Regions from separate parts of the Streptomyces liangshanensis genome, predicted to be linked through region 1. Evidence: predicted binding sites of a transcription regulator. Region 1 holds the regulator's gene; each other region holds the start of a gene.
What was found. The regulator HrcA, encoded in region 1, represses chaperone genes, less so after heat shock. The targets are predictions, from matches to a motif close to TTNGCACTCNGNNNNNCNGAGTGCNAA.

Region 1 (6,055 bases):
GCCGGCCGCTGCCTGCACAACGAGCTGTACTGGCGCGGCGCCGACTGGTGGGGCGCGGGCCCCGGCGCCCACAGCCACGTCGGCGGGGTGCGCTGGTGGAACGTGAAGCACCCGGGCGCCTACGCCGCCGCCCTGGCCGAGGGCCGCTCGCCCGGCGCGGGCCGGGAGATCCTGACGGCGGAGGACCGCCGGGTCGAGCGCATCCTGCTCGAACTGCGGCTGTCCGACGGGGCCCCTCTCGACCTGCTCGCGACGGCCGGCCTCGCCGCCGCCGCCCGCGCGGTCGCGGACGGCCTGCTGGAGCCGGGACCGTACGACGAGGGCCGGGCGGTCCTGACCCTGCGCGGCCGCCTGCTCGCGGACGCGGTCGTCAGGGACCTGGTGGACTAGCCGGCCCGGTGGACCCGAGCCCGGCCGTCGGCCAAGCTCTCGTACCGATGAGTTCCGTACCGGAGGTAGGTCTTCCGTACATGACTACGTTGCACACGCTCCTGCGCTCCCACGTCGACGACGGAACCGTCCCCGGCGCCGTGGCCCTGGTCGCCAAGGACGGGCGGGTCGAGGTGGCGGCCGTCGGGGACGTCGACACCGAGGGCACCGCGCCGATGGCCCGGGACTCGATCTTCCGTATCGCCTCGATCAGCAAGCCCGTCGTCGCCGCGGCCGTCCTGATGCTCGTCGACGACGGGCTGATCGCGCTCGGCGACCCGGTACGCCGGTGGCTGCCCGAGCTGGCCCAGCCGATGGTCGTCCGGACGCCCGGAGCGCCGGTGGACGACGTCGTGCCCGCCGCCCGCCCGATCACCGTCGCCGACCTGCTCAGCTCCCGCGCCGGGTACGGCTTCGCGGCCGACTTCTCGCTGCCCGCCGTCGGGCTGCTCTTCAGCGAGCTGAAGCAAGGAGGGCCGCACCCGGACGCCGTCGCGCCGCCCGACGCGTGGACGGCGGCCCTCGGCCGCATCCCGCTGCTGCGCCAGCCGGGCGAGGCCTGGCTGTACAACACCTGCTCCGACATCCAGGGCGTCCTGGTCGCGCGGGTCACCGAACGGCCCTTGGGCGAGTTCCTGGCCGAGCGGCTGTTCGAGCCCCTCGGCATGACCGACACCGGCTTCTCCGTGCCGCCCGCCGCCCTCGACCGCTTCACCAGCTTCTACCGCGACGACCTGACCCTGGCCGACGCCCCGGACGGGAAGTGGAGCACGCCCCCGGCGTTCGAGTCCGGCGCCGGCGGGCTCGTCTCGACCGCCGACGACTGGTACGCCTTCGCCCGGCTGCTCGTCGACGGCGGAAGCGTCGCCGGAAGCGGCGGCGGCCGGCGGCTGCTGTCCGCCGAGTCGGTGCGGCTGATGACCACCGACCACCTGACCCCCGTCCAACGAGCCGAGGGCGCGCTGTTCCTGGAGGGCCAGGGATGGGGGTACGGCGGCTCGGTGGACGTGGCGGCCGTCGATCCGTGGAACGTACCGGGGCGGTACGGCTGGGTCGGCGGTACGGGCACCACCGCGCACGTCGTCCCGTCGACCGGCGCGGTCAGCGTCCTGCTCACCCAGCGGGCGATGGCGGACCCCACCCCGCCCGCCCTGATGCGGGAGTTCTGGCGGTACGCCGCCACCGCCTGACGCGGAAGGACCTGACGGCGAGGCGCCCTGCGCCGAGGTGCCCGGCGATCAGGGCGCCGGCTCCGTCACGAAGTCGATCAGCCGCTCCACCGACCCCAGCAGCGTCGGCTCCAGGTCGCGGTACGAGTGGACCTTGGACAGGATGTGCTGCCACGCCGCCCCGGTGTTCTCCGGCCAGCCCAGCGCCCGGCACACGCCCGTCTTCCAGTCCTCGCCCCTCGGCACCCGCGGCCACGCCGCGATGCCCACGGACGACGGCTTCACGGCCTCCCACACGTCGATGTACGGGTGCCCCACGACCAGCACGTCCGCGCCCGTCACCGCCGCCGCGATCCGGGACTCCTTCGAGCCCGGCACCAGGTGGTCCACCAGGACGCCCAGCCGCGCGTCCGGCGCCGGGCCGAACTCCTCCACCACCGCGGGCAGGTCGTCCACGCCCTCCAGGTACTCCACGACCACCCCCTCGATCCGCAGGTCGTCGCCCCAGACCCGCTCGACCAGCTCCGCGTCGTGGCGGCCCTCCACATAGATCCGCCCCGCCCTGGCCACCCGGGCGCGCGCCCCGGGGACGGCGACCGAGCCGGAGGCCGTACGGGTGGGGCGTACCGGACCCCCCGCCGTCGGCCGGACCAGTGTGACGACCTTGCCCTCCAGCAGGAACCCCCGGACCGCCAGCGGGAACACCCGGTGCTTGCCGAAGCGGTCCTCCAGGGTCACGGTCGGGCCCTCGGCCGTCTTCTCGCAGCGGATCACCGCGCCGCAGAACCCGGTCGCCACCTCCTCGACCACCAGATCCGGTTCCGCGGGCACCTCCGGCGCCGGGGTCGGCTTCTTCCACGGAGGGGTCAGGTCGGGGCTGTAGCTGCGCATGGCCAAGACGATAAACGGACGGGCGGCGGGCGGAGGGGCCGCCCGCTACCGCGACACGCCGAAACGTACCGCCAGCGCGTCCCGCTGGGCCCGGACGAACGCCGCGTCCACCACCGCCCCGTGCCCGGGCACGTACACCGCGTCCTCCCCGCCCAGCGCGAGCAGCCGGTCCAGCGCCGCCGGCCACCGGCCCGGGATCGCGTCAGGGCCCGCCTGCGGCTCCCCCGACTCCTCCACCAGGTCGCCGCAGAAGAGCACCGGAGCCGCGCCGTCCGCGCCCGGGACCAGCAGGGCCAGGTCGTGGGCGGTGTGCCCGGGCCCCACGTTCGCCAGCAGCACCTGGAGGCCGCCGAGGTCGAGGGCCAGCTCACCCGACACGGCGTGCCCCGGCGGGACGAGCGCGTCACGCGCCCCGGCCGCCTCCGCCGCGTCCATCCCCTCGCGCACGGCGTCCTCGTACAGCGCGCCGCCGCCCCGCGCCAGCAGCTCCGCGAGGCCCACCGCCCCGTACACCTCCGCCTCCGGGAACGCCGCCGTCCCCAGCACGTGGTCGAAGTGCGGATGGCTCAGCGCGACCCGCGTCACGTGCCGCCCGGGTCCCAGGAGGGCGCCGGTGTCCGCCCGCAGCGCCGCGCCCTCGCGGGGCGTCGCGCCCGTGTCGAACAGCAGGGCGCCGGTGTCCCCGGCCACGAGTCCGGCGGTCGCGTCCCACCCGGGCAGCCGGCGCCGGCCCGCCCGCGGGGACAGCCGCTCCCACCCGCGCTCTTCCCAACGGATGTCCATGGGACGACGCTATCCGTAAGAGACGCGGCAAGAGGCGGGCGCATCGCGCGGTAGCGTGGTCGGTCACCCTTGCTAGGGGCGTACCCCACAGCCGTACACTGTCGGGGGGGAATGCTGGCACTCCCTCCGGGCGAGTGCCAAGCCGGATCCGACGGACGACAGCGGGAGGTGTGCGCGATGCTCAGTGAACGCAGACTCGAAGTGCTCCGCGCGATCGTCCAGGACTACGTCGGCACCGAGGAGCCGGTCGGCTCCAAGGCGCTGACCGAGCGGCACAAGCTCGGCGTGTCACCGGCGACGGTCCGCAACGACATGGCGGTGCTGGAGGACGAGGGCTTCATCGCCCAGCCGCACACCAGCGCCGGCCGCATCCCGACCGACAAGGGCTACCGGCTCTTCGTGGACCGGCTGGCCGGGGTCAAGCCCCTGTCCTCGCCGGAGCGCCGGGCCATCCAGAACTTCCTGGACAGCGCGGTCGACCTCGACGACGTCGTGGGGCGTACGGTACGGCTGCTCGCGCAGCTGACCCGGCAGGTCGCGGTGGTGCAGTACCCCTCGCTGACCCGCTCCACGGTGCGCCACGTGGAGCTGCTCGGCCTGTCCCCGGCGCGGCTGATGCTCGTGCTGATCACGGACACCGGCCGGGTCGAACAACGCATGATCGACTGCCCCGCCCCCTTCGGGGAGACCGCCCTCGCGGATCTGCGGGCCCGGCTCAACAGCCGGGTCGTCGGACGCCGCTTCTCGGACGTGCCGCAGTTGGTGCAGGATCTCCCCGACTCGTTCGAGCAGGAGGACCGCGGGGTGGTCACCACCGTGCTCGCGACCCTGCTCGAAACGCTGGTCGAGGAGACCGAGGAGCGGTTGGTGATCGGCGGTACGGCCAATCTCACCCGCTTCGGACACGATTTCCCGCTCACCATCCGGCCGGTGCTGGAGGCGCTGGAGGAGCAGGTCGTGCTCCTCAAGCTGCTGGGTGAGGCGGAGCACCCGGGCATGACCGTACGTATCGGGCACGAGAACGCCCATGAGGGCCTCAACTCCACGTCCGTCGTCGCGGTCGGCTACGGTTCGGGCGACGAGGCAGTCGCCAAACTCGGCGTGGTCGGACCGACCCGCATGGACTACCCCGGAACGATGGGAGCGGTACGCGCAGTGGCACGTTACGTCGGACAGATCCTGGCGGAGTCGTAAGTGGCCACGGACTACTACGCCGTTCTCGGCGTGCGCCGCGACGCGTCTCAGGACGAGATCAAGAAGGCATTCCGCAGGCTCGCCCGCGAGCTGCACCCGGATGTCAATCCCGATCCCAAGACGCAGGAGCGCTTCAAGGAGATCAACGCCGCGTACGAGGTGCTGTCGGACCCGCAGAAGAAGCAGGTCTACGACCTCGGCGGGGACCCGCTGTCCGCGAGCGGCGGAGGCGGTGCGGGCGGTTTCGGAGCCGGCGGCTTCGGCAACTTCTCGGACATCATGGACGCGTTCTTCGGTACGTCGCAGCAGCGCGGGCCGCGCTCGCGGACGCGGCGCGGCCAGGACGCGATGATCCGGCTGGAGATCGACCTCAACGAGTCGGCCTTCGGCACCACCAAGGACATCCAGGTCGACACGGCCGTGGTCTGCACGACCTGCTCGGGCGAGGGGGCGGCGCCGGGCACCTCGGCGCAGACCTGCGACATGTGCCGCGGACGCGGTGAGGTCTCGCAGGTCACGCGGTCCTTCCTGGGCCAGGTCATGACCTCGCGGCCCTGCCCGCAGTGCCAGGGCTTCGGCACGGTCGTGCCGACGCCGTGCCCCGAGTGCGCCGGCGACGGGCGGATCCGCTCGCGCCGCACGCTCACGGTCAAGATCCCGGCGGGCGTCGACAACGGCACGCGGATCCAGCTCGCGGGCGAGGGCGAGGTCGGCCCCGGCGGCGGCCCCGCCGGTGACCTGTACGTGGAGATCCACGAGCTGCCGCACGCGGTGTTCCAGCGGCGCGGCGACGACCTGCACTGCACGGTCACCGTGCCCATGACGGCCGCGTCGCTGGGCACGAAGTGTCCGCTGGAGACGCTGGACGGGGTGGAGGACATCGACGTACGGCCCGGCACGCAGTCGGGGCAGTCGATCCCGCTGCACGGCCGTGGCATCACCCACCTCCGCGGCGGCGGGCGCGGTGACCTCATCGTGCACGTCGAGGTCACGACGCCGTCGAAGCTGGACGCGGAGCAGGAACGCCTGCTGCGCGAGCTGGCCGTCCTGCGCGGCGAGGAACGCCCCCTGGGCCAGTTCCAGCCGGGCCAGCAGGGCCTGTTCTCCCGCCTGAAGGACGCGTTCAACGGGCGCTAGTCCTGTGACCGCGTGAGGCCGGTCGCCGTTCCGTCCTCAATCGCCGGACGGGCTTTCAAGCCCGTCCGGCGATTGAGGACACGGGTGCGGCGGTAGGCCGCCCGGACAGCTCCGAGGCCGTGGCCCAAGCCCTGGCCGGATTCGGAGCTCGGAGAGCGGCATGGCACCATGCTTCGCATGTCCTCCGCACTGACCGACCTCTGCCGGTACCCCATCGTGCAGGCCCCCATGGCGGGCGGTGCCTCCACCCCGCAGCTCGCCGCGGCCGTCTCCGACGCCGGGGGGCTCGGCTTCCTCGCCGCCGGGTACAAATCGGTCGATGTCATGTACGAGGAGATCAAGCACCTGCGTGGTCTCACCTCGCGCCCCTTCGGCGTGAACCTCTTCATGCCCCAGCCGCAGTACGCGGACGCCGGGGTCGTGGAGGTCTACCGCAACCAGCTCGCCGGTGA
Region 2 (6,055 bases), 1.0 Mb from region 1:
CACGATCCCCGTCACGAAGTCCGCCGAGAACTCCCGCAGGTCCGCGTCCACGAAGCACACCACGTCCCCGCCCGTCACCAGCAGCGACCGCCACAGCACCTCGCCCTTCCCGGGCAGCGCGGGCAGCCGCGGCAGGATGTCGTCCCGGTGCACCACCCGGGCGCCCGCCTCCGCCGCGACCTTCGCCGTGGCGTCCGACGAACCGGAATCGATCACCACCAGCTCGTCCACCAGCGGCGCCCGCTCCATCAGCTCCCGCCGCACCACCGACACGATCGCGCCGACCGTGCTCTCCTCGTCCAGCGCGGGCAGCACCACGCTGACGGTCGTGCCGCGCGCGGTCTTCGCCGCCAGGAGCCGGTCGAGCGATCGGTCGGCCACGGACCAGGAACGCCTGGTCAGCCAGCGCTCCACCTCTTCCAGCACGGTCGGTTCTCCCTGAAAGTGATCCATCTCGCGGTGCGGACCACTATCTCCACGGTCCGCTCCTTCGGTTACAGTCTTGAACAACACGAATGACCACCGCATGTCGGGGGTCATCCGGTGGACAAACGCTCGGATCGCGGGACCGACCCCGGATCCGATGCCATACCGCTCATCCAGAGGGGCAGAGGGAACGGCCCGTTGAAGCCCCGGCAACCCTCCCGCCGACCGCGAGGTCATGGTGGGGAAGGTGCCAATTCCGTCTTGCGGCGAAGTACGTCGCGAGGAAGATGAGGAAAGGGCCTCGCCTCCATGTCTGTGCAGACCGTCCCCACGCCCGGTGTCACTCCCGGTGCCGTCGACCTCGGACCCGCCGCCGCCCTCTCGTGCCGCGAATGCGGCGAGCGCTTCGACCTCGGCCCGATCTTCGCCTGCGCGTCCTGTTTCGGGCCGCTCGAAGTGGCGTACGACCTGCCGAGCGGCTCCCCCGAAGAGCTGAAGAAGCGCATCGCCGAGGGCCCCGACAACATCTGGCGCTACGCGCCGCTGCTGCCCGTCCCCGCCGACGTGGCCACCAAGCCCAACATCAACCCCGGCTTCACGAAGCTCGTCAAGGCCGACAACCTCGCCCGTGAACTCGGCGTCACCGGCGGCCTGTACGTGAAGGACGACTCCGGCAACCCGACGCACTCCTTCAAGGACCGCGTCGTCGCCATCGCCGTCGAGGCCGCCCGCGCCTTCGGCTTCACCACGCTCTCCTGCTCCTCCACCGGCAACCTGGCCGGCGCCGTCGGCGCCGCCGCCGCCCGCGCCGGCTTCCGCTCCTGCGTGTTCATCCCGCACGACCTGGAGCAGGGCAAGGTCGTCATGGCCGCGGTGTACGGCGGTGAACTCGTCGGCATCGAGGGCAACTACGACGACGTCAACCGCTTCTGCTCCGAGCTCATCGGCGACCCGCTCGGCGAGGGCTGGGGCTTCGTGAACGTCAACCTCCGCCCGTACTACGGCGAAGGCTCCAAGACGCTCGCGTACGAGATCTGCGAACAGCTCGGCTGGGAGCTGCCCGACCAGCTCGTCATCCCGATCGCCTCCGGATCCCAGCTCACGAAGATCGACAAGGGCCTCCAGGAACTCATCAAGCTGGGGCTCGTCGAGGACAAGCCGTACAAGATCTTCGGAGCCCAGGCCGAGGGCTGCTCCCCGGTCTCCGCCGCCTTCAAGGCCGGCCACGACGTCGTACGGCCCCAGAAGCCGAACACCATCGCCAAGTCCCTGGCGATCGGCAACCCCGCCGACGGCCCGTACGTCCTCGACATCGCCCGCCGCACCGGCGGCGCCGTGGACGACGTGAACGACGAGCAGATCGTCGACGCCATCAAGCTGCTGGCGCGCACCGAGGGGATCTTCGCCGAGACCGCGGGCGGCGTGACCGTCGGCGTGACGAAGAAGCTCATCGACGCCGGCCTGCTCGACCCGGCGCTCACGACGGTCGTGCTGAACACCGGCGACGGCCTCAAGACGCTCGACGCGGTGGCCCCGACCACGGGACCGACGGCGACGATCCGCCCCAGCCTGGACGCGTTCCGCGACGCCGGCCTGGCCCACTGACACCCACCGACCCCAGGAAGGCATCCACCATGAGCGTCAAGGTCCGCATCCCCACCATCCTCCGTACGTACACCGGTGGCCAGGCCGAGGTCCCGGCGGAGGGCGAGACCCTCTCCGAGGTCATCCAGTCCCTGGAGGCCAACCACCCGGGCATCTCCGCGCGCGTCCTGGACGACGACGGCAAGCTGCGCCGCTTCGTCAACGTGTACGTGAACGACGACGACGTCCGGTTCGAGCAGGGCCTCCAGACGGCCACCCCGGCGGGCGCCGGCATCTCGATCATCCCCGCGGTCGCCGGCGGCTGCTGACGCTCCCTCACGGGGACGCGCGGCCCGCGTCCCCGGCCCCCTCCGCGGTCCGGAACGGCCCTCTCCGCACAGGAAGCGGAGGGGGCCATTCTTTATGGTTGAGCGCGGTAGAGTTGGGAACACCCCCTCGCGGCCGGTGCCGAGCGCATACGAGATCGCGACAACCTGGGGTCAAACTCTCGGTGACTTTTGCGGGCACATGCGTGTTTTGCCCGGCCCGACTTGCCCCGGAACGCAGTCAATCCGTCGCTATGTGTGTTCGTTCGCGCCCAGATTTCTCGTCCGATTGACCTGTTGCAGAGGGCAGTTGGGCAGATACATTCAGCCGCGGTCGAAGCGTTCCGGCAGTAATAGGGGAGTAAGGCATGGCTCAGGGCACCGTCAAATGGTTCAACGCGGAGAAGGGCTACGGCTTCATCGCGGTCGACGGTGGTGCGGATGTTTTCGTCCACTACAGCGCGATCCAGATGGACGGCTACCGCACCCTTGAAGAAGGTCAGCGAGTTGAGTTCGAGATCTCGCAGGGCCAGAAGGGTCCGCAGGCGGACATGGTCAAGCTCGCCGTCTGATCCCGGCGCGATCGGCCACCGACGCACTCACGCCGAGGGGCCCGTATCCCACACAGGGATACGGGCCCCTCGTGCGTGTACGGCACGTCCCCGCGGGGGTGCCGGGCCGAGGGAGGAGCTTGCACTCTCGGGGGTCGAGTGCTAATCATTGGCGTTAGCACTCTGCAAGTGAGAGTGACAACTTATGGACCGGGTCAGTGAGGCCCGGAGAGCCAGGTGGAGCAAGGAACCGCCCGGCTCTCAGGCCGTCCGTCGCGGGCGCGGGCGCGGTCCGGAGCAATCCACCCCAGTCCGGGAGGACCACTTCACATGGCCAAGATCATCGCGTTCGACGAGGAGGCACGGCGCGGTCTCGAGCGCGGGATGAACCAGCTCGCCGACGCCGTCAAGGTCACCCTTGGTCCCAAGGGTCGCAACGTCGTCCTCGAGAAGAAGTGGGGCGCCCCCACGATCACCAACGATGGTGTTTCCATCGCCAAGGAGATCGAGCTCGAGGACCCGTACGAGAAGATCGGCGCCGAGCTGGTCAAGGAAGTCGCCAAGAAGACGGACGACGTCGCCGGTGACGGTACGACCACCGCGACCGTCCTCGCCCAGGCACTCGTCCGCGAGGGCCTGCGCAACGTGGCGGCCGGCGCCAACCCGATGGCCCTCAAGCGCGGGATCGAGAAGGCCGTCGAGGCCGTCTCCGGTGCCCTGCTGGAGCAGGCCAAGGACGTGGAGACCAAGGAGCAGATCGCTTCGACGGCCTCCATCTCCGCCGCCGACACCCAGATCGGCGAGCTCATCGCCGAGGCGATGGACAAGGTCGGCAAGGAAGGCGTCATCACCGTTGAGGAGTCGCAGACCTTCGGTCTGGAGCTCGAGCTCACCGAGGGCATGCGCTTCGACAAGGGCTACATCTCGGCGTACTTCGCCACCGACATGGAGCGCATGGAGTCGTCCCTGGACGACCCGTACATCCTCATCGTCAACTCCAAGATCGGCAACGTGAAGGACCTCCTTCCGCTGCTGGAGAAGGTCATGCAGTCGGGCAAGCCCCTGCTGATCATCGCGGAGGACGTCGAGGGCGAGGCGCTGTCGACCCTGGTCGTCAACAAGATCCGTGGCACCTTCAAGTCCGTCGCCGTCAAGGCCCCGGGCTTCGGTGACCGCCGCAAGGCGATGCTGAACGACATCGCCATCCTCACGGGCGGCACGGTCATCTCCGAAGAGGTCGGCCTCAAGCTGGAGAACGCCGGTCTCGACCTGCTGGGCCGCGCCCGCAAGGTCGTCATCACCAAGGACGAGACCACCATCGTCGACGGTTCGGGCGAGAGCGACCAGGTCGCCGGCCGCGTGAACCAGATCCGCGCCGAGATCGAGAACAGCGACTCGGACTACGACCGCGAGAAGCTCCAGGAGCGCCTCGCGAAGCTGGCCGGCGGCGTGGCCGTCATCAAGGCCGGCGCCGCGACCGAGGTCGAGCTCAAGGAGCGCAAGCACCGCATCGAGGACGCGGTGCGCAACGCCAAGGCCGCCGTCGAGGAGGGCATCGTCGCCGGTGGTGGCGTGGCCCTGCTCCAGGCTTCCTCGGTGTTCGAGAAGCTCGAGCTCGAAGGTGACGAGGCGACGGGCGCGAACATCGTCAAGCTCGCGCTGGAGGCTCCGCTCAAGCAGATCGCCGTCAACGGTGGTCTCGAAGGCGGCGTCATCGTCGAGAAGGTCCGCAACCTGCCGATCGGTCACGGCCTCAACGCCGCGACCGGCGAGTACGTGGACATGATCGCCGAGGGCATCATCGACCCCGCGAAGGTCACCCGTTCCGCTCTCCAGAACGCGGCCTCCATCGCGGCGCTGTTCCTCACCACCGAGGCCGTCATCGCCGACAAGCCGGAGAAGGCCGCCGCGGGCGGCGCGCCGGGCGGCATGCCGGGCGGCGACATGGACTTCTGAGCCTCTCGCCGTACGGTCGGCACGGCTGTACGGCATCGGCTCGGAGCGTTCCTGAACCGAGGGCGGTATCCCTTCCGGGGGGTGCCGCCTTCGGGTGTTTCCGGGGGTGGGGGTCGGCGTCAGCGGATGTAGGCGGTCAGCTCCTCGGTCTCCAGCGTGAGGGAGGCGGGCTCGGGCAGCTGGACGTCGGTGCCGAACGGGTACGAGGGCTGCCGCTGATAGACGCCGTTCAGGGGCTCGCTGTAGACGGTGAGGGTGCCGTTGTCGCGGTCGATGAGGAGATAGACGGGGATGCCCGCCGCGGCGTAGCCGTCCCGCTTCTCGTTACGGTCGCGGCGGTCGGTGTCCGAGTCGTACGAAGTGACCTCCACGACCATGAGGACGCCTTCCGGATCGGACCACAGGCCGTGCCCGACAAAATGCCGACGCGGCGCGAGCACGCCGTCCGGGACGGCCCGCCCCTTGCGGTAGGCCTCGATCCGGAGACCGCGCTCGGCGTAGAGCCCCAACTCGGGGCGGTGCTGCATGCACAGGGTCTGGAGCCACAGGACGATCTCGTCGTGGTCGCCGTCCGGCACGGGCTTGACCTCTAGTTTTCCGTTGACGAATTCGAGCTTCACTGTCTTCGGGGCCGTACGAGCGATCTGCTCGAAGTCCTCCACGGACATCTGCGCGTGATCAGCGGGGCTGGGGGTCATGGCGTCGCCTCCTCCCCTACATCGTGCCCCGCTTCTGGCGCGAGCGGGCTGAATGGTCACGCACGAGTCCTCTCAGGCGGGGCCTCCGCCGTGGCGGGGCGGGCGCAGCGGCGTCCTGTCGCGCACGCTAAAGCGTGATCACCCTTCGTATCAAGTTCGTCATGCTGGGTGAACGTTCGTCCGATTCCGAGGCGCACGTGCTGGCCCGCACCGGCCCGGTCACGCGCCCAGCGGCAGTTCCAGTTCCGCCCAGACGATCTTGCCGCCGGGGGCCGTGCGGGTGCCCCAGCGGTGGGAGAGCTTCGCGACCAGGAAGAGGCCCCAGCCCTTCTCGTCCTCGGCGCGGGCGTGGCGCAGGCGCGGGGAGCGGTCGTCGGAGTCGAACACCTCGCAGACCAGGGCCCGGTGGCGGATCAGGCGGAGCCGGATGGGGCCGGCGCCGTACCGGATGGCGTTGGTGACCAGTTCGCTGACGATGAGTTCGACGGTGGGCGCCAGTTGGCCGAGCCCCCAC
Region 3 (6,055 bases), 2.4 Mb from region 1:
CCGGCGCCCCGGGTGAGCGCCAGGACCGCCCCGAGGCCGGATTCGGCCCCCTTCCCCCCGAGCTGCTCGCCGAGCGCGACGCCACCGTCCTCGCCCTCGCCCGCCGCGCCCTCGCCGTCCGGCGCCTGCTGCTGCTCTGGGTGACCGCCGCCGTCGCCGTGCTCGGCTGGGCCGCCGTCGGGCTCGCGGTCCGGAGCATCGAGGACGGCGGCCTCGGCCTGCTGAACGGCCTCGTCGCGCTGGCCCTCGCCGCCGCCCTCCTGATCTCCGCCGCCGTCGCGCTCGGCCTCTGGGTGCGCCGGGACCAGGACGTACGGGACCGGCTGGACGCGTGGGCCTTCCTCGGCCCGGAACCCGTCACGGACCAGCGGGTACGCGCGCACGGCCGGTCCGTCCTGTGGCTGCTGCCCTCCGTCGGCCTCTGCCTGGCCGGGGCGGCCGTGGCGGGCCGCGCGGTGACCAGGATGGATACGGTCACGCTGAGTGCGACCGTGTACGCGCTGGGTCTCGGGAGCACCCTCCTGGTGACCGGTCTGCTGGGACTTGTCCGGTCCCTCGGGCACCAGCGCTGGGCTGGGCGTTTGCTGGATCCGGTGCCGGTCCGCAGGGGCGGTGGCGCTCACCGCTGAGGTGCCTCCTACAGCCCGAGTCCTATCCTGGAGAGGGAACGCATGCGCCATTCAGGGTTAAGGGGCGGCGGATGGAATGGATTTGGTGGCTTTTCGTCTTCTTCATCGTGGGCGGCTTCGGATGGGTGGCCGACACGGGCCGCACCGCGCTGCACACACGTCACGAGCGCATGATGGAACGTCTCAAGCTGGCCGAGGACGAACGCAAGGCCCTTGAGGAGGCCCACAAGCCACCCGTTCCCGTCTGCGGGTGCACCCACCACCTGGCGAAGCACGACAAGCGGGGGAAGTGCCACGAGGACGTCGAGGTCGCGACGGAGTGGGACGAGGACAAGAAGCCGCTGAAGTACGAGCGCAGGCAGTGCAACTGCCAGCAGTACATCGGGCCCCAGCCCCTTTCGAAGATCTACGCCGACGAGCTGACGGACCTGGAGTAGTACGGCGAGTCGTACCGGCCCGGCGTGTGTGGCGCTGACAGGATGCAGCGCCATGCAGCTTTTACGACAAAAGCGAGAATTTGGACACGCGCGCGCCCTGGTGGCCGCCCTGCTCGTCGCCGCGCTCGCGTCCGGCTGCGGCGGGGAGTCGGCGGAGGCGAAGTACGCCCGTCCCGGGGCGGCAACGGGCCACCCGGCCCCGCAAGGAGCCCCGCAGAAGCCCGATCAGGCGCAGAAGCCCGACCAGGCGGGGAAGCCCGACCAGGCGCGGAAGGCCCCCCAGGGCGGCCCCGCCGGCGCCCTCGCCGCCTACGCCGAGAACCTCCGCCGCGCCGAGGCCCTCCGTACCGTCGCCGCCAGGCGCTGGAAGCTCGCCAGGACCCCCCTGACCGCGCCCCCGCCCCCCGCCGTCAAGCCCGTGATCAGGACCCGTAAGGGCTTCGAGGTCTCCGGCGGTGCCACGCTCCCGCCGGTCTTCACCACCGTCCCGGTCAAGGACAAGGTCGTGTTCCTGACCATCGACGACGGCGCGGAGAAGGACCCCGAGTTCCTGCGCATGATGACCGAGCTGAAGATCCCGTACAGCGCCTTCCTCAGCGACTACGTGATCAACGACGACTACGGCTACTTCGCCCGGATGCGGGACCGCGGGGTCGCGCTGCACAACCACACGCTCCACCACCGCTACCTGCCCGGCCTGTCCTACGCCGAGCAGAAGCACGAGATCTGCGGCCAGCAGGACGTGATGCAGAAGCGGTACGGGAAGCGGCCCCGCCTCTTCCGCCCGCCGTACGGCAACTACAACGGCGACACCCTGCGCGTCGCCAAGTCCTGCGGTGTCACCGCCGTACCGCTGTGGGCGGCCGAGGCGTTCCCCGACCACATGGAGTGGCGCGAGTGGGACCGGGACCTGCACCCCGGTGACATCGTCCTCACCCACTTCCGGGGGCGCGACGACTGGAAGGGCTCCATGCCCGACATGGTCCGGCGTGTGATGAAGACCATCACGGACAAGGGGTACGCGGTGGCCAGGCTGGAGGACTACGTCTGAACGGCCCCCGGGCGCCCGCCCGGTGGCACCCCGGGCACCTGCCCGGCGCTCGCACGCCCGTACGGGGACCCTTCCCCGTACGGGCGTTTCCGCGTCCGGACGCGGCCGCCACGCGCAACCTCACTGGCACTCCGCTTGACCGAGTGCTAATCGCGGTCATAGTCTCGGGTCTGGCACTCCCCACTGGAGAGTGCCAAAGCGCGACTGGCGGATCCGGCACCCGCGACGACGGATCCACCCGGTCGCCACCCAAGACAGTTCACCCCGTGAGATCTCCGAAGGGGGAGGTCGGATCGTGACGACCGCCAGCACCAAGGTTGCCATCAAGCCGCTCGAGGACCGCATTGTGGTCCAGCCGCTCGACGCCGAGCAGACCACGGCCTCTGGCCTGGTCATCCCGGACACCGCCAAGGAGAAGCCCCAGGAGGGCGTCGTCCTGGCCGTGGGCCCGGGCCGTTTCGAGAACGGCGAGCGTCTCCCGCTCGACGTTTCCGTCGGCGATGTCGTTCTGTACAGCAAGTACGGCGGCACCGAAGTGAAGTACAGCGGCGAGGAATACCTCGTCCTCTCGGCTCGCGACGTACTCGCGATCATCGAGAAGTAATTCACCGAAAGTTTTGCTTGTGAGCTGCGCCCTCGGCCACCCTGCGATTGCCGGGCGGACGGGGGCGCAGTTCGTTCGAGAGGACTAGAGAAGCTCCCATGGCGAAGATCCTGAAGTTCGACGAGGACGCCCGTCGCGCCCTCGAGCGCGGCGTCAACAAGCTTGCCGACACGGTGAAGGTGACGATCGGCCCCAAGGGCCGCAACGTCGTCATCGACAAGAAGTTCGGCGCCCCGACCATCACCAACGACGGTGTCACGATCGCCCGCGAGGTCGAGCTCGACGACCCGTACGAGAACCTCGGCGCCCAGCTGGTGAAGGAGGTGGCGACCAAGACCAACGACATCGCGGGTGACGGCACCACCACCGCCACCGTCCTGGCCCAGGCGCTCGTCCGCGAGGGCCTGCGCAACGTCGCCGCCGGCGCGTCCCCCGCCTCCCTCAAGAAGGGCATCGACGCCGCGGTCAAGGCCGTGTCCGACGAGCTCCTCGCGACCGCCCGCCCGATCGAGGACAAGTCCGACATCGCCGCCGTGGCCGCGCTCTCCGCGCAGGACCAGCAGGTCGGTGACCTCATCGCCGAGGCGATGGACAAGGTCGGCAAGGACGGTGTCATCACCGTCGAGGAGTCCAACACCTTCGGCCTGGAGCTCGACTTCACCGAGGGCATGGCCTTCGACAAGGGTTACCTGTCCCCGTACATGGTGACCGACCAGGAGCGTATGGAGGCCGTCCTCGACGACCCGTACATCCTGATCAACCAGGGCAAGATCGCCTCCATCCAGGACATGCTGCCCCTGCTGGAGAAGGTCATCGCCGCGGGTGGCTCCAAGCCGCTGCTGATCATCGCCGAGGACGTCGAGGGCGAGGCGCTCTCCACGCTCGTCGTCAACAAGATCCGCGGCACGTTCAACGCGGTCGCGGTGAAGGCCCCCGGCTTCGGTGACCGCCGCAAGGCCATGCTCGGCGACATCGCCACCCTCACGGGCGCGACCGTCATCGCCGAGGAGGTCGGCCTCAAGCTCGACCAGGCCGGCCTGGACGTGCTGGGCTCCGCCCGCCGCGTCACCATCACCAAGGACGACACCACGATCGTCGACGGTGGCGGCGACCACACCGAGGTCGTCGGCCGCGTCAACCAGATCAAGGCCGAGATCGAGTCCACGGACTCCGACTGGGACCGCGAGAAGCTCCAGGAGCGCCTCGCGAAGCTGGCCGGCGGCGTGTGCGTGATCAAGGTCGGCGCCGCCACCGAGGTGGAGCTCAAGGAGAAGAAGCACCGTCTGGAGGACGCCATCTCCGCGACCCGCGCCGCGGTCGAGGAGGGCATCGTCTCCGGTGGTGGCTCCGCCCTGGTGCACGCCGCCAAGGTCCTGGAGGGCAACCTCGGCAAGTCCGGCGACGAGGCCACCGGTGTCGCGGTCGTCCGCCGCGCCGTGGTCGAGCCGCTGCGCTGGATCGCCGAGAACGCCGGCCTCGAGGGTTACGTCATCACCTCGAAGGTCTCCGAGCTCGACAAGGGCCACGGCTTCAACGCCGCGACCGGCGAGTACGTCGACCTGGTGAAGGCCGGCGTCATCGACCCGGTCAAGGTCACGCGCTCCGCGCTGGAGAACGCCGCGTCGATCGCCTCCCTGCTGCTCACGACCGAGACCCTGGTCGTCGAGAAGCCGGCCGAGGAAGAGGCCGAGGCCGGTCACGGCCACGGTCACAGCCACTGAGGTTGTGTGCGACCGCCGAGAGCCCGGCACCCCGCGAGGGGCGCCGGGCTTTCGCGCGTACCGGACCGTCCCGTCAGGCCGAGACGTCCAGCCGCGCCGGGTGTACGGGGTCGGCGAAGGGCAGGCCCTTCGTCCAGCGCTCCACCTCGTCGAGCGCCTGGTCCGCCATCCGGTGGATCTCCCCGCCGAGCGACCCCGCGACGTGCGGGGTCAGCAGGACGTTCGGCAGGTCGTACAACGGCGAGTCGGCGGGCGGCAGTTCGGGCTCCGTCACGTCCAGTACGGCGTGGAGGCGGCCCGCGATCAGCTCCGGCAGCAGCGCGTCCTCGTCGACGAGCGACCCGCGTGAGGTGTTGATCAGCGTCGAACCGTCCGCCATCGCGGCCAGCTGCGCGGCGCCGATCATGTGCTCCGTGGCGGGGAGCTGCGGCGCGTGGACCGACACGATCCGGCTGCGCGCGCACAGCTCGTCCAGCGTGACGAGGACCGCGCCGAGCGCGGCGGCCTCGGCCGGCTCGACGTACGGGTCGTACAGCAGGACGTCCAGGTCGAAGGGGCGCAGCAGCTCGATGACGCGGCGGCCGATGCGGGAGGCGCCGACGATCCCGACCGTACCGCGGTAGTTGCCCGCGTTGTCCAGTTCCTCGCGCCAGTCGTGGTGGGTGCGCAGGTTCCGGTAGCGCTGGGCGGAGGCCAGGACGTTCTTGCCCGCGAAGAGGATCGCCGCGAGCGTGTACTCGGCGACCGGGCGGGCGTTGGCGGCGGCGGCCGAGGTGACGGCGATGCCGCGTTCCCAGCAGGCGTCGGTGATGTGGTGCTTGACCGAGCCGGCCGCGTGGACGACGGCCCGCAGGCGGGGCGCGGCGTCGAGGACGCCGGCGGTGAGCGGGGGCGCTCCCCAGCAGGTGACGAGCAGTTCGGCGTCGGCGAGGGCGGCGGCCACCGCGGGCGCCGGGTCGGTCAGCCGGTGGGCGACCAGGGCGGGATCGGTGCGGACGAGGCCGGTCAGGCGGGTCCGGTGGTCGTCGGTGAACAGCCGCTCGGCGATGCCGGGGCCCATGGAGAGCAGGGCCGCGGGGCGGTTGTCGGTGGGGGCTGGCATGGTGGAACTCAAGCTCCTCGGGTCTCGGTTCTCGGTGCGCGGGTCTTGGTGGGGCGGGTCACTTGACGCTGCCCGCCGTGAGGCCGGCCTTCCAGTGCCGTTGGAGGGTGACGAAGGCGATGATCAGCGGGGTGACGGCGAGGAGCGAGCCGGTCACGACCATCGGGTAGAAGTCCGGGGTCGCGTTGGCGTTGCTGTGCCAGTTGTAGAGGCCGAGGCTCAGCGGATAGAGGTTCTTGTCCGAGAGCATCACGAGGGGGAGGAAGAAGTTGTTCCAGACGGCGGTGAACTGGAAGAGGAAGACGGTCACGAAGCCCGGCATGATCATGCGCAGACCGATGGACCAGAAGGCGCGCAACTCGCTCGCGCCGTCGATCCTGGCGGCCTCCAGTGCCTCGTCCGGGACGTAGCCGGCGCTGAAGATCCGGGACAGGTAGACGCCGAACGGGTTGACCAGGACGGGGATCAGCACGGACCAGTAGGTGTTGACGGTGTGGGTCTCCACGGCCAG

Region 2: a site for HrcA is predicted at 3,063-3,089, ahead of groL (chaperonin GroEL). Genes of this name have one in related genera too.
Region 3: a site for HrcA is predicted at 2,241-2,267, ahead of groES (co-chaperone GroES). Genes of this name have one in related genera too.

Annotation. Positions count from the first base shown of each region.
Region 1 covers NZ_CP050177.1:5,474,672-5,480,726, forward strand. Annotated here, with positions in the region: gene hemW (radical SAM family heme chaperone HemW) at 1-390, shown strand, start outside; gene HA039_RS23720 (serine hydrolase domain-containing protein) at 471-1,619, shown strand; gene HA039_RS23725 (DUF3097 domain-containing protein) at 1,668-2,489, opposite strand; gene HA039_RS23730 (MBL fold metallo-hydrolase) at 2,535-3,272, opposite strand; gene hrcA (heat-inducible transcriptional repressor HrcA) at 3,450-4,466, shown strand; gene dnaJ (molecular chaperone DnaJ) at 4,467-5,603, shown strand; gene HA039_RS23745 (nitronate monooxygenase) at 5,781-6,055, shown strand, end outside.
Region 2 covers NZ_CP050177.1:4,460,618-4,466,672, forward strand. Annotated here, with positions in the region: gene HA039_RS19355 (glucosyl-3-phosphoglycerate synthase) at 1-426, opposite strand, end outside; SAM riboswitch class I at 593-720, shown strand; gene thrC (threonine synthase) at 736-2,031, shown strand; gene HA039_RS19365 (ubiquitin-like small modifier protein 1) at 2,061-2,339, shown strand; gene HA039_RS19370 (cold-shock protein) at 2,705-2,908, shown strand; gene groL (chaperonin GroEL) at 3,218-4,843, shown strand; gene HA039_RS19380 (Uma2 family endonuclease) at 4,963-5,541, opposite strand; gene HA039_RS19385 (SpoIIE family protein phosphatase) at 5,761-6,055, opposite strand, start outside.
Region 3 covers NZ_CP050177.1:3,060,875-3,066,929, reverse strand. Annotated here, with positions in the region: gene HA039_RS13065 (hypothetical protein) at 1-629, shown strand, start outside; gene HA039_RS13060 (hypothetical protein) at 701-1,066, shown strand; gene HA039_RS13055 (polysaccharide deacetylase family protein) at 1,119-2,117, shown strand; gene groES (co-chaperone GroES) at 2,413-2,721, shown strand; gene groL (chaperonin GroEL) at 2,820-4,442, shown strand; gene HA039_RS13040 (hydroxyacid dehydrogenase) at 4,516-5,544, opposite strand; gene HA039_RS13035 (carbohydrate ABC transporter permease) at 5,603-6,055, opposite strand, start outside.